Regions from separate parts of the Lysinibacillus sp. FSL H8-0500 genome, predicted to be linked through region 1. Evidence: predicted binding sites of a transcription regulator. Region 1 holds the regulator's gene; each other region holds the start of a gene.
What was found. The regulator LexA, encoded in region 1, represses DNA repair genes until DNA is damaged. The targets are predictions, from matches to a motif close to CGAACATATGTTCG.

Region 1 (3,218 bases):
ATAGAAAATGATAAGTATGACCCGACTCTTGAATTAGCCTTTAAAATTGCTAAAGTATTAAATAGTCGGATTGATGAGGTATTTATTTATGACTAAATTTCCTTCAGCCTATACGATTACAATGAAGGATTTCGTGAAAGAGGACTCCCCTTTACTACGCAAAAAAACAACTGAGGTGACGATACCTGTTACAAAAGAGGATCAAGATACTTTATTATCTATGCTACAGTACTTAAAAAATAGCCAAGATCCCATATTAGCGAAAAAGTATAAATTACGACCAGGAAGTGGACTATCTGCGAATCAAATCGGACTGGATAAACGAATGTTTGCTGTACTTTTTAATGACCATGAGCAAACGCAGGAAATGATGCTTATCAATCCTAAAATTATGAGTCATTCATTGAATATGATCTACTTACCTGAAGGAGAAGGCTGTCTTTCTGTCAATCGACCTGTTCATGGCTTTGTACCGCGCTACGAGCGAATTAAAGTAAAAGCTTATGATATACACGGACAAGAATTTATTGTGTCGTTAACAGGTTATGGTGCGATTGTTGTCCAACATGAAATAGATCATTTAAATGGTATTATGTTTTATGACAGAATCAATAAAGAAAACCCATTTAAGCTACCAGATAATGTAATAATTGAAAGCTTATACTAAAAAGGATTAGCAGGCTTATTATTTGCCTGCTAACCCTTCTTGATGTTCTCTGAAGCGACGATGAACTGTGGCTTTACTCACCTCAAAGCCTAGTCCTTTAAGCGTTATGGAAATTTCCTCAAAGGTAAAACCTCGCTTACGTAGGTTGACAATTTCCTCTACAGGCAATTCCTTGCGCTCCTGCCCATATGGATTGCCACGATTTGATAAATTATTCTCAGGACGATAGCCATTTTCCACGGCTCGTCGCATCCCACGACGGATTTTAGCATTATGGATTCTACGCTGATACTCCTCTACAATAGCTAAAATCTCAAGCAGCATTGTATCCATTTCATTTAATTGAACGGGTCCTGCATCATGCATGGAAAACACATCAGTTGCTGATTTTTGCAATAAATGCAGTACCGCCATTCTCGCATTTCCACGACCTAAACGTGTTTCATCTTGTACAAAAAGGGCACTCACATTTTTTTCTTTAATGAAATCAAGCATTTCAAGCAAGCCTTCTCGTTCTACATCATAGCCACTATGCTTGTCCTTAAAAACGCCCTTCACTTCATAGCCCTGCTCTTTGGCATAGCGTTGCAGTTCTTCCTGCTGACGCTCTAAGGAGGAGCTTTGTGTCTCTTTTTCAGTGCTCACACGACAATAGACAACGGCTGTTAGTTGATTATTTCTCATTGTTCACTTCTCGCAATTTCAATGATTTTGATGGGATTGGCTTGATCACCCAATACAGGTATGACTAATGATTTTCCTGCTACAATTTTAATATCTGTTAACTCATTCTCCATTTTAACAAGCTTAATCCAATCATCTGAACTCATTTTACCACGATATTGCTCTGCTAACGACCATAAGCTATCTCCATGCTCAATTTGAATTTTTGTGTAACTTATATCTCCTGGATCAGTCATGTAAAGGTATGCTGCAAACAGTAAACAAGCTCCTGCTAAAATTGAGATATGCGTATTCTTCTTTAACCAAGTCATCATCATAACCCCTTTTCCAGAATGTTTGTTCGGAATATACGTTCTATAATAAAACGAACAAACGTTTTTGTCAAACACTTTTCGAACCTATGTTTGCATACATGTTCGCATTCTGTTATACTATCAAATAAGAAGAATGATATTAAAAAAAAGAGGTGAGCAAATATGAAAAAAGTGACAAAAAGACAAGAGGATATTCTAGCTTTTATTAAGGAAGAGGTGCGCACGAAAGGCTATCCGCCATCAGTACGTGAAATTGGAGAAGCAGTTGGACTTGCTTCAAGCTCAACCGTTCACGGTCATTTAGCTCGGTTAGAACAAAAAGGTCTTATTCGCCGAGATCCAACGAAGCCACGTGCCATTGAAATTTTAGAGCCAGAGGATGCGATTCAAAAGCAAAATGTTATTCATGTCCCGCTTGTCGGGAAAGTAACGGCTGGTTCTCCTATTACGGCGATTGAAAACATCGAAGAGTACTTCCCGCTACCAGATGCCTATGGGACAAGTGAGGACCAATTATTTATGTTAGAGATTATGGGTGAATCCATGATCGAAGCAGGTATTTTTGACGGGGACTTAGTTATTGTCAAGCAAAAGTCCACTGCTGATAATGGAGATATTGTTGTGGCGATGACGGCTGAGGATGAAGCGACTGTAAAGCGTTTCTTTAAGGAAAAAAATCATTTCCGTTTACAGCCTGAAAATGCAACAATGGAGCCAATTATCGTTGATCAGGTTTCCATTTTAGGACAGGTTGTAGGCCTTTATCGCCGCGTTCATTAATGCTTTATAAAAGTAAGCTTTGAGGATTATGCATTTCTTTGCCAAGCATATATCCTCTTTTTTCTGTGAAAATAAATAATGCCTTTGTTTTTTGAATATTATTAAGTGGACTAGGTCATTCTATAAATAACGAAAAAAGCCAATGAGAAAGCAAAGGTACCTGTCGGAAGGTATCTTGGTTTATAACTTTTGGTTTTTGGTTAAACGAAACCAATTGTGGTTCTTTATATGGCTCCTTGTTCAGTAGCATGGAGTAAATAATTCGAAGCATTCGATGCGAAATCGCAACGAGTGCTTTTTTCTTGCCTCTTCGTGCTGCGAGTGACCAATATTTGTTCGCTAACCAACGATTTCGACTTCTTGAAACTGCCCAAGCTGCCTCACACATGGCCGATTTAATGTGTGGATTTCCCTTAATAGAACGCGTACTTTTTCTTTTTCCTGCACTCTCATGATTACCAGGAGATACGCCTGCCCATGAAGCAAGGTGTTGTGATGTGGGAAACTGATTCATGTTTACACCGATTTCTGCAATGATAACTGCGGCAGTATCTTTTTTTATACCTGGAATTGTCATTAATAATTGAAGTTCTTCATGATAATTTTGTAATAGTTGATTAATCCGTTCTTCAATTTCTAAAACCAATGACTCCAAATATTCAATGTGTCGCCAAGATTGGCGAATAAGAAATAGTTGATGTTCATTGAGTGTTCCAAATAAAGAATCGGTAATCAATTGTTTTTTAGGGGCTAACCTTCCATGAATATTCTTT
Region 2 (3,218 bases), 490 kb from region 1:
GAGATTGGTGAATAGCAATGGAACAAATGAGTCGAAATTTAGCCTTCCAATTAAAAAAAATTCGACAGCAACGTTATGTCAGCTTAGATGATGTTGCAAAAGCAACAGGTGTCAGTAAGGCACAGCTCGCTCAAATTGAAAAAGGGGAGGCAAATCCCACTGTATCAACGATTTGGAAAATTGCAGCAGGTATGCGTGTTTCTTTTTCCTCTTTATTACAGCCGCCAACCGCTCATTACACACGTTATAGCAGCAAAAATGCACCACATGTGGATGAGGATGAGGGACGTTATCGCGTGTATTCCATTATTCCCTATAGTCCTGAGAGGGGCTGGGAATTTTATAAGGTTGAAATGGAACCTGGCGCAGTAAGCAGGAGTGAAGCTCATACAGAAGGGGTAGAGGAAACTGTAATCGTTATTAAAGGACAAGCCATGATTTCTGCTGGAGATATGCATGAATTACTGGATGAAGGGGATACACTAGTATTCTCAGGGCATCAACCCCATGAGTATCGCAATACATCAGAAGGGCTAACCATTTTACATTTAATTTTACAGTATAAATAGAGGTGTCAATAGTGAGTGAATGGTTTACTGTAGAAAATATTGAACAAATTGCGGCACAGTATCGAACACTTGGTCCAATTATTGGTTTATTGCTACCATTTTTAGAAGCGTTTTTACCATTCTTACCATTAGTCGTGTTCGTTGTAGCCAATGCAAGTGCATTTGGATTATGGGTAGGGTTTTTATTATCTTGGTTAGGTTCTGTCGCTGGATCTTATGCGGTATTTTTGCTTGTTCGTCATTTTGGCAAGCATCCAAAGCTGCGATTTTTGACAGGCAGTAAAAAAGTACAAAGGCTTATTCAATGGGTGGATATGAACGGCCTTAGCCCTCTGTTTGTTCTGCTATGCTTCCCTTTTACACCATCTGTTATTGTCAATATTGTTGCTGGATTGTCCAATATTCATAAAAAGTTTTACTTAATTGTTTTACTAGCTGGAAAGTTTGTCATGATTTTAGGGATGAGTGTCCTCGGCTATGATTTAAAATCATTACTGACGAGCCCTGTAAGATTGGTGATTGCAGCTGTTGCGATTTTGATTTTATGGTGGATAGGCAAGCTGATCGAGAAACGTTTGAATGCGCGTGTTGAGAGAGATTTACGGCAAGCGCGAAATTTGCCAGAAAACCGAGATAAACATGCAAGTTAATAACTTAACCAAGCAAACAGCCTTTTTTTGTTATAGATGAGAAGAGGCTGTTTTTAATTGTTACCAAATGAAGCTTGTTAGATAGTATTTACTAGCTTTTTTCGATAGAATTTAAGTAAAGTGATCAATTTGGCAGTAGAATCGCTCAATAATAAGGTTAAAGTGATCAAATCAGCAGTGAAATCGCTCAATAACAGGATTAAAGTGATGAAACTAGCAGAACAATTGTTCAAAATGGGGTTAAGCTGTTCAAAACAGCCAGAAGTCCACTCAATCTCAAATTAAAAAAGGGGGGAGAAGTTCATGACATTGCGTATTGTTTCGGGGCGTTCGGGAACAGGGAAATCCGCTTTTATTTATAAGGAAATTGTCGAGCAACTCAAGTCAGATCCATTAGGTCATCCTATTTTTATTATTGTTCCTGATCAGATGTCCTATTCTACAGAATATGAACTAACGAATAAACATGGTGTACAAGGTTTAATTCGTGCACAGGTGATGACATTTAAACGTTTAGCATGGCTTGTGCTGCAGGAGACAGGTGGGATTGCTCGTAAAGAAGTAAATGGCTATGGTTATCGCATGCTGATTCGCAAATTGTTAGAGGAACAACAAAGCGGATTCTCTTTATTTCGACAAGCTGCTGGCAAACGTGGCTTTACAGAGGAAATTGAAGCGCTGTTAAAGGAGTTTAGCCGTTATAGTGTCAATAGCACTGTTTTAGCAGAGGTAATAGCCTCGTTAAAGGCAATTGATGCACCGCATACATTACAGGCTAAAGCAAGTGATTTGCATGTTGTGTTACAGGCATTAGAGGAACAGCTTGGGACAACCTATGTCGATAGTGAGGGCTATTATCCAATTCTAACTGAGCAATTAAAATATGCAGAAACAATGAAACAAGCGACTATTTATATTGATGGTTTCACAGCCTTTACTGTGCGAGAGCTAGAGCTAGTGCGAGAATTATTAAAGGTTACGAGACAAGTAACAGTTGTTCTACCATTCGATCATATGGATGAGGCATTCGATGAGCAGGCTTTATTTCATGAGGCGGCATTAACCAATCAACGACTGCATGATATTGTACAAGAAGAAGGCATTGAAGTTGATGCACCAATCCATTTTTATCATACAAGAAGATTCTCTTCCAACGATTTACAGCATATAGAGGCTCGATTTGCTGATATAGTGCCGCAAACAAAAAAAAACGTAGGAGATGTACAGGTGTTTGAGGCGTCTAATCGCCGAGCAGAGGTGCATGCCATTGCCCGGGAAATAACGAAGCTAACTAGGGAAGATGGTTATCGTTATCGTGATATTGTACTACTGTATCGCCAGGCGGAATTATATGATCCACTTATTACAAGTATTTTTCAACAATATGAAATTCCTATTTTTACAAATACAAAAAAGACAATGCTTCACCATCCTTTAATTGAGCTAAGTCGTTCCGCATTAGAGGTAATAACTTCTAATTGGAAATATGAGCCTGTTTTTCGTAGTGTCAAAACAGATTTATTTTTCCCATTACAGGCTGAGTTAGCGATTTGGCGTGAGCGTGCAGATCGTTTAGAAAATTATTGCTTAGCACAGGGGATTTATGGAGAACGCTGGTTTGAGGAGTCTCGTTGGTTTTATAAAAAATATCGTGGCTTAGAGTTCCATTCGCGTGTACAAACAGATGAGGAACGAGCAATGCAGGCAGAAATCGAGGCCATTCGAGATGAAATTCGTCAACCATTAAAAAATTTGCAGGATCAGCTTGAACGAGCGCAAACAGGACGAGCAATAGCGACTGCTTTATTTGAGTTTATAGAGGCATTGCATGTTTATGATAAGCTTCAAGCCTTAAAGGATCGTGAGCTTGAGCGAGGTGATGCGTTAGCGGCAAGCGAGCATGAGCAGGCATGGCATGAATGGGTAGCTGTGCTAGATCAATTTGTTTATATGTTTGGAGAGCAGGGGCTGTCTCTGGAGGAAGCGGCAAAGATTCTTG
Region 3 (3,218 bases), 1.8 Mb from region 1:
AATGGTGTAACATTTTTACCTTGAATACCATTTTCTTCAGCTTCTGTTAAAGCTTTTTCAATAATGTTTGTAATAAAGGCATGTTCTAGTGCATCCGCTTCTGGAATTGGGTTTGCGATCACAGCGCCACCTTTTAAACCTAATTGCCATTTCGCACGCAGCATTTCCGCCACTTCCTCTGGTGTATCAAGCTGGAAGTTGACATCGAAGCCACTTTGACGTGTATAGAATGCTGGTAATTCAGCCGTACCATAGCCAGCCACTGGCACACCTTTTGTTTCAAGGTATTCTAGTGTAAGACCGATGTCTAAAATAGATTTTGCACCCGCACAAATAACCGCAACATTTGTTTGTGCTAATTCTTCTAAGTCAGCAGAGACGTCCATTGTTGTTTCTGCACCGCGGTGTACACCGCCAATACCACCTGTGACAAAGATTTCAATACCTGCAAGCTCTGCACAGATCATTGTCGCTGCAACAGTTGTAGCACCTAATTTTTTCGTTGCTAGTAAGTAGCCTAAGTCACGACGTGAAGCTTTTGCTACATCCTCCGCATTTCCAAACATTTCAAGCTCTTCATCTGATAAACCAATTTTAATTTTGCCATCAATTAATGCAATGGTTGCTGGGACTGCACCATTATCGCGAATAATTTGCTCAACTTCACGCGCAGTTTGCACGTTTTGTGGATATGGCATACCGTGTGAAATAATTGTTGATTCTAATGCAACGATTGGTAGACCTTTTGCTTGTCCTGCTTTTACTTCTTCTGATAATACGATGAATTCTTTCATGTTGTTATTCCTCCATTTCATTTTTCAACAAATCTACTGATAATTCAGGTCTTACTGTATAAGGAGAGGCCAATGTATTTTTTGCATTGGTTAATCCAGCATCAATACATGTCGCAAAGGATTGTCCGGTCAGCCAACTATGAATAACAGCGCTGACAAAGGCATCTCCTGCTCCTGTCACATCTTCAATTTTGTTAATCACTTTTGCAGCAAAATGACGAGGTGCAATCGTTGTAGACGCTGCATAAACACCCTTGCTGCCAGCCGTGATAATAACATGCTCAGCACCTAATTGTAGGAGCTGTTGTAATGCTTTTTCATAATGGGTAGCGTTTTCAATTTTATGTCCAACAATCGTTTCCGCTTCATCCGTGTTACAAATAAACCAAGTTACGCCTTGTAATGTTTCAGGTAGTCGATTCATTTTTGGCGAGGATACGGGCACAATAACAAGTGGAATAGCACGCGCAATAGCTACTTGCTGGATATACGCCACTGTTTCCTTTGGACAGTTTAAATCCAAAATAAAACAGCCTGCGTTGACAAGCATTGTTTCATGCTTTTTCAACAAGCTAGGTAACAGAAGGTCATAAACCTCCATATTCGCTACAGCTAGTGCTAGCTCCCCTTGTTCATCCATTATGGCAGTATAAGAGCCTGTAGAAGCCTCTGCAAGCTGCTCTACATAACGTAGATTCATAAAGGATTCCGAAGCCTCTTGGATCACTTGCCAATCAGCATCCTTACCTGCCGTTGTCAGTAACGTCACTTGGTGGTTTAATCTGCCTAAGTTTTCAGCAATATTTCGACCAACGCCACCTACACTAAAGGAAGAACTGGCAGGATTAGATGTTCCAAATTGAACATTGCCCTTTACATGGAATTTGCGGTCTAAATTAGCGCCACCGATGCAAATAATTTCATTTTCCTCGGGTAAAATATAAGCACGGCCTACAATTTTTCCTTGCTTCATTAAATTAGACACTAAATTCGCAAGTACGGGACGAGACAGATTCATAGCATCTGCCATCTCTTGCTGAGACATAAACGGATTCTGGCGAATTAAAGCAAGCACCGCCTGTTCTCTTTCATTCACATAGCATCACCTTTTATTATATTTGTTTACATTATAAACTTTTGTTTGATATAAGTCAAAAAAAAGTTGAACCCATTTATTGATGTCCAACCTTTTCATTATTTAATACGCTTTAGGTTGCTTTTTAATGATAATCACAAATAAACTCGCCATGGCACAAAATAGACCTGCTAGGAAAAAAGCCCATGTGTAGGCATTGAAAAACTTATAGATAAGTCCTCCCCCATATGCAGCAACGGCGGCCCCTATCTGATGTGCTGCAAATATCCAGCCATAGATGACACTACTTTGCTGCATACCAAATGTTTGGCGAGTAATGCTAATGGTTGGCGGCACTGTGGCAATCCAATCCAAGCCATAAAAAATTGTAAAAATTGTTAATAACACAAGTGATCCTTGTACAAGTGCATAAGGCAGTAATAATAAAGAAGCCCCTCTTAATAAATAATACCAAAACAATAGCCAACGATTATCAAAACGATCAGATAACCAGCCTGAGATCGTTGTACCAAGTAAATTAAAGACACCCATAAATGACAGCAATGACGCAGCAGTCACTAAAGGAATACCAAAGCTAATACAATAGGAAACAAAATGCGTACCAATTAATCCACTTGTCGATAGCCCGCAAATAAAAAAGCTACCTGCTAATAGCCAAAACGCTTTTACTTTAACTGCCACTAACAAACCATTAAAGGCAATCGTAATTGGATTTTTATTTAGTTGAATTGCTTGCTCCTCTACCACATCTTCCTGCCCATAAGGCGTGGTACCGATATCCTGAGGTTTATTTTTAATGACGATAGCAATCAATATAAACATTACGACACTAAGAATAAGAATTAAACTGATGGCACCTCTCCAAGAATAGTGTTCAATCATCATAGCTAGAACTGGTAGTAAAATTAATTGACCTGTCGCCGTACTAGCCGTTAGAATACCAACCGCTAACCCTCTTCGTTTCACAAACCAATGATTGGCTACATAAGGACTAAGTACTGTTAAAAAGAGACTTGCACCAAGGCCTATAATGCCTCCCCAAATAATGATTAATTGCCATGATTGACTTATAAAAAACGTCAAGGTCAGCCCTACAGCTAAAGTGGCCATTGCGCTTAACATCATTTTCTTTAAGCCTATAATTTCAAGTAGTGCTGCCATAAACGGTCCTGATATACCATATAAAAATAAGCTGATGGCAAATGCTAAGGCAATTGTTGAACGCTCCCATTGAAACTCTTCTTCGAGAGGAGCAATAAAAACACCGGAGGAAGAGATGGTAATCCCTGCTACAATAATCGAAAAAAATGTCACCACCAAAATAAACC
Region 4 (3,218 bases), 900 kb from region 1:
TTACTATGACCAAGTGTATGATCAATTATCTTTAGATTTTTTTCTAGGGATTCGTTTAATACTTCATGGAATGGGGAGGTATTGGTATTGTTAGACAGAGACATGTGCGTTCCTCCTCAAATGGACGTTCATTATTTATAGAATAGACAACTTTAGAAGGAGATAAACGAAGGAAGCCATTAAAAAACAGTATATCTCCCACGTAGCTCGAAGGAGATATACTGCTTTATGTACGATAGTCGTATTGTAATTCATCATTATTTGTATCAACGTCTACATGTAAATTATGCTCGTTGAAAAACCATAAGTCCTTTTCCTCAATGTAATAGGTTACATCATCAATAACGGTTTCAACACCAATCGCAATTGGTTCCTCACGTGTCATGCCAAGTGAAAAGCCCTCATGAAAGGGGCTAGAGCCGCCATAGCGAGCATAAAAACGAATTGTATCACCAGGCTCGACTTCCATCTCTTGTTTAAACCATTGTAGCGCTTGATCTGTCAATGCAATGTCCATACGTACATGCTCCTCTCTTCTCTAAAGCCATTTTACCTTTGGCTCCGTGCCATTTTTAATACGGCCAATATTGGCGCGGTGACGATAAATAATAAAGGTAAATAAAAAGGCTACTAGGATGCCTAATGCAAAATCGCCTGTAACAAAATAATAAACGATTGCATAGATAAGTGCTACTAATGCGGCGATCATAGAGGTTAAGCTAACGATTTTTGTTATTTTTAATGTCACAATAAATGTTATAAATAACAGGACAAATAGGGGCCATGAATAACCAAGTAACACACCAGCAGAGGTTGCCACCGCTTTTCCACCGCGGAAATTAGCAAAGATAGGGAACATATGACCAATTACGGCAACTAGACCAAGCACTAATGGATGGATAGGGCTGTCTGCGAAAACGGGCAATGATACTAGTAAAACAGCCGCTGTTCCCTTTAAAACATCCATCACCGTGACAACAATCCCTGCTTTTTTCCCTAATATTCGAAAGGTATTGGTTGCACCAAGGTTACCGCTTCCATGTTCACGAATATCTGTATGATAAAAAAGTTTGCCTATCCATAGCCCAGAAGGTATAGAGCCAATTAGATAAGCGCATAAAATAATAAGTCCATTCACCATAAGGTAGACACCTTTCCTTCACTTGATACGAATAGTTTGTCACAAGTATTTTACACTTTTTCTTGTGAATCTACAATGTTCGGAAGGAGAATTCACAGGAAGCCTTGAATTCAAATAGTTAGACAATCCAATCATTAGAGAGTAGCAACGCAAATATAGGGATAATGGTCATTTTGTCAATTGTTCCTTCCTTTGATAGAATAGAAGTCTATCTTTAGCATGTTTGCTGATGATGTATGGAGGATTGGTGTGTAGTTTATTTTGCAACTAAATGCGTAATGATGCGTCAAATGTTACGACTAAGAGAAGAGCAGCTACTTAACTTGCTTAAATCCCATTTTTAAGAAAGTGTTGAAGATGTTTACTATTGAAAAGAGTAAAATTAAATAAGACCTGTCGCTAGATCTTGACAGGAAATGCTATGATTGATTAGGATGAGAATAGCAATAGAACATGCGTTTGTTTTTGGAGGGGAATTTTTTGACGAATAAACAGTCACCTAGCGTCTATAATGATGACGCCATACAAGTATTAGAAGGATTAGAAGCGGTACGCAAACGACCCGGCATGTATATCGGTTCAACGGATGGCCGTGGACTTCACCACCTTGTGTATGAAATCGTAGATAATGCGGTGGATGAAGCACTGGCTGGCTTTGGAGCTCATATTATTGTCACGATTCATAAAGATCAAAGTGTAAGTGTGCGTGACTTTGGCCGTGGGATGCCAACAGGTATGCATAAAATGGGCAAGCCAACCCCTGAAATTATTTTTACGATATTACATGCTGGCGGGAAATTTGGGCAGGGCGGTTATAAGACAAGTGGCGGCTTGCATGGTGTAGGCTCCTCTGTTGTGAATGCGCTATCAACCTTTTTAGAGGTAACGATTCATCGCGATGGGAAAAAATATCGTCAGCGCTTTGAAAACGGTGGACATCCCGTAACAACGCTTGAAGAAATTGGACAGACAAAGCAAACAGGGACACTGGTTCATTTTCTACCAGATGAAACGATTTTCTCTGTGACAAAATTTAACTACGATACATTAGCAGAGCGTTTACGTGAGTCAGCTTTTTTATTAAAGGGCTTAAAAATTGAATTAATTGATGAGCGCGAGGAAGGCAAAAAGGATGTGTTCTTTTATGAGAACGGTATTGAAGCTTTCGTTGCGTATTTGAATGAAGAAAAAGATGTCCTTCATCCTGTGAAATATGTAGAAGGCATACAGGATGATATCGAAGTAGAGTTTGCTTTCCAATATAACGATGGCTATTCCGAAACGATTTTATCCTTTGTCAATAATGTGCGTACACGTGATGGTGGGACACATGAAACAGGTGCAAAAGCGGCACTCACACGCGTTTTTAATGAATATGCTAGGAAAATTGGCTTGCTGAAGGAAAAGGATAAAAACCTAGAAGGAACGGATATTCGAGAGGGTTTAGCAGCCATCGTGTCTGTGCGAATTCCAGAGCATTTACTACAATTTGAGGGACAAACAAAGGGCAAGCTTGGTACAAGTGAGGCTCGTTCCGCTGTAGATAGTGTTGTATCGGAGCAAATTTTATATGTGCTGGAGGAAAATGCGGAATTATCAGCCTCTCTTGTACGAAAAGCAATTCGTGCCCAGCAAGTGCGAGAAGCGGCTCGAAAGGCACGTGAGGATGCACGAAATGGCAAGAAAAATAAAAAGGGAAGTACGATTTTATCAGGAAAATTAACCCCAGCTCAGTCACGTAATGCGGCAAAAAATGAGCTGTATTTAGTCGAGGGTGATTCTGCAGGTGGCTCAGCCAAGCAAGGACGTGATCGCACATTCCAGGCCATTTTACCATTGCGAGGGAAGGTCATTAATACCGAAAAGGCAAAGCTGCAAGATATTATGAAAAATGAGGAAATTTCAACCATTATTCATGCGATTGGGGCAGGTGTCGGTTCAGATTTCTCCGTTGAAGATTCTGCTTACAATAAGGTTGTCATTATGACTGATGCGGATACAGACGGGGCACATATTCAAGTCTTGCTATTAACGTTCTTCTATCGTTATATGCGTCCGCTTATTGAGGATGGGAAAG

Region 2: the regulator LexA is predicted to act here: its motif matches at 1,438-1,451, upstream of addB (helicase-exonuclease AddAB subunit AddB).
Region 3: the regulator LexA is predicted to act here: its motif matches at 1,925-1,938, upstream of MHB44_RS15365 (carbohydrate kinase).
Region 4: the regulator LexA is predicted to act here: its motif matches at 1,590-1,603, upstream of parE (DNA topoisomerase IV subunit B).

The regions. Positions count from the first base shown of each region.
Region 1 covers NZ_CP150292.1:1,407,752-1,410,969, reverse strand. Annotated here, with positions in the region: gene MHB44_RS06540 (helix-turn-helix transcriptional regulator) at 1-96, shown strand, start outside; gene def (peptide deformylase) at 89-667, shown strand; gene MHB44_RS06530 (recombinase family protein) at 686-1,351, opposite strand; gene MHB44_RS06525 (LysM peptidoglycan-binding domain-containing protein) at 1,348-1,668, opposite strand; gene lexA (transcriptional repressor LexA) at 1,828-2,445, shown strand; partial or broken gene MHB44_RS06515 (IS110 family transposase) at 2,654-3,218, opposite strand, start outside.
Region 2 covers NZ_CP150292.1:916,495-919,712, forward strand. Annotated here, with positions in the region: gene MHB44_RS04195 (XRE family transcriptional regulator) at 18-569, shown strand; gene MHB44_RS04200 (TVP38/TMEM64 family protein) at 581-1,219, shown strand; gene addB (helicase-exonuclease AddAB subunit AddB) at 1,523-3,218, shown strand, end outside.
Region 3 covers NZ_CP150292.1:3,214,839-3,218,056, forward strand. Annotated here, with positions in the region: gene MHB44_RS15360 (pseudouridine-5'-phosphate glycosidase) at 1-794, opposite strand, end outside; gene MHB44_RS15365 (carbohydrate kinase) at 799-1,890, opposite strand; gene MHB44_RS15370 (MFS transporter) at 1,993-3,218, opposite strand, start outside.
Region 4 covers NZ_CP150292.1:2,308,794-2,312,011, forward strand. Annotated here, with positions in the region: gene MHB44_RS10990 (spore germination protein) at 1-104, opposite strand, end outside; gene MHB44_RS10995 (HesB/YadR/YfhF family protein) at 227-517, opposite strand; gene plsY (glycerol-3-phosphate 1-O-acyltransferase PlsY) at 539-1,141, opposite strand; gene parE (DNA topoisomerase IV subunit B) at 1,622-3,218, shown strand, end outside.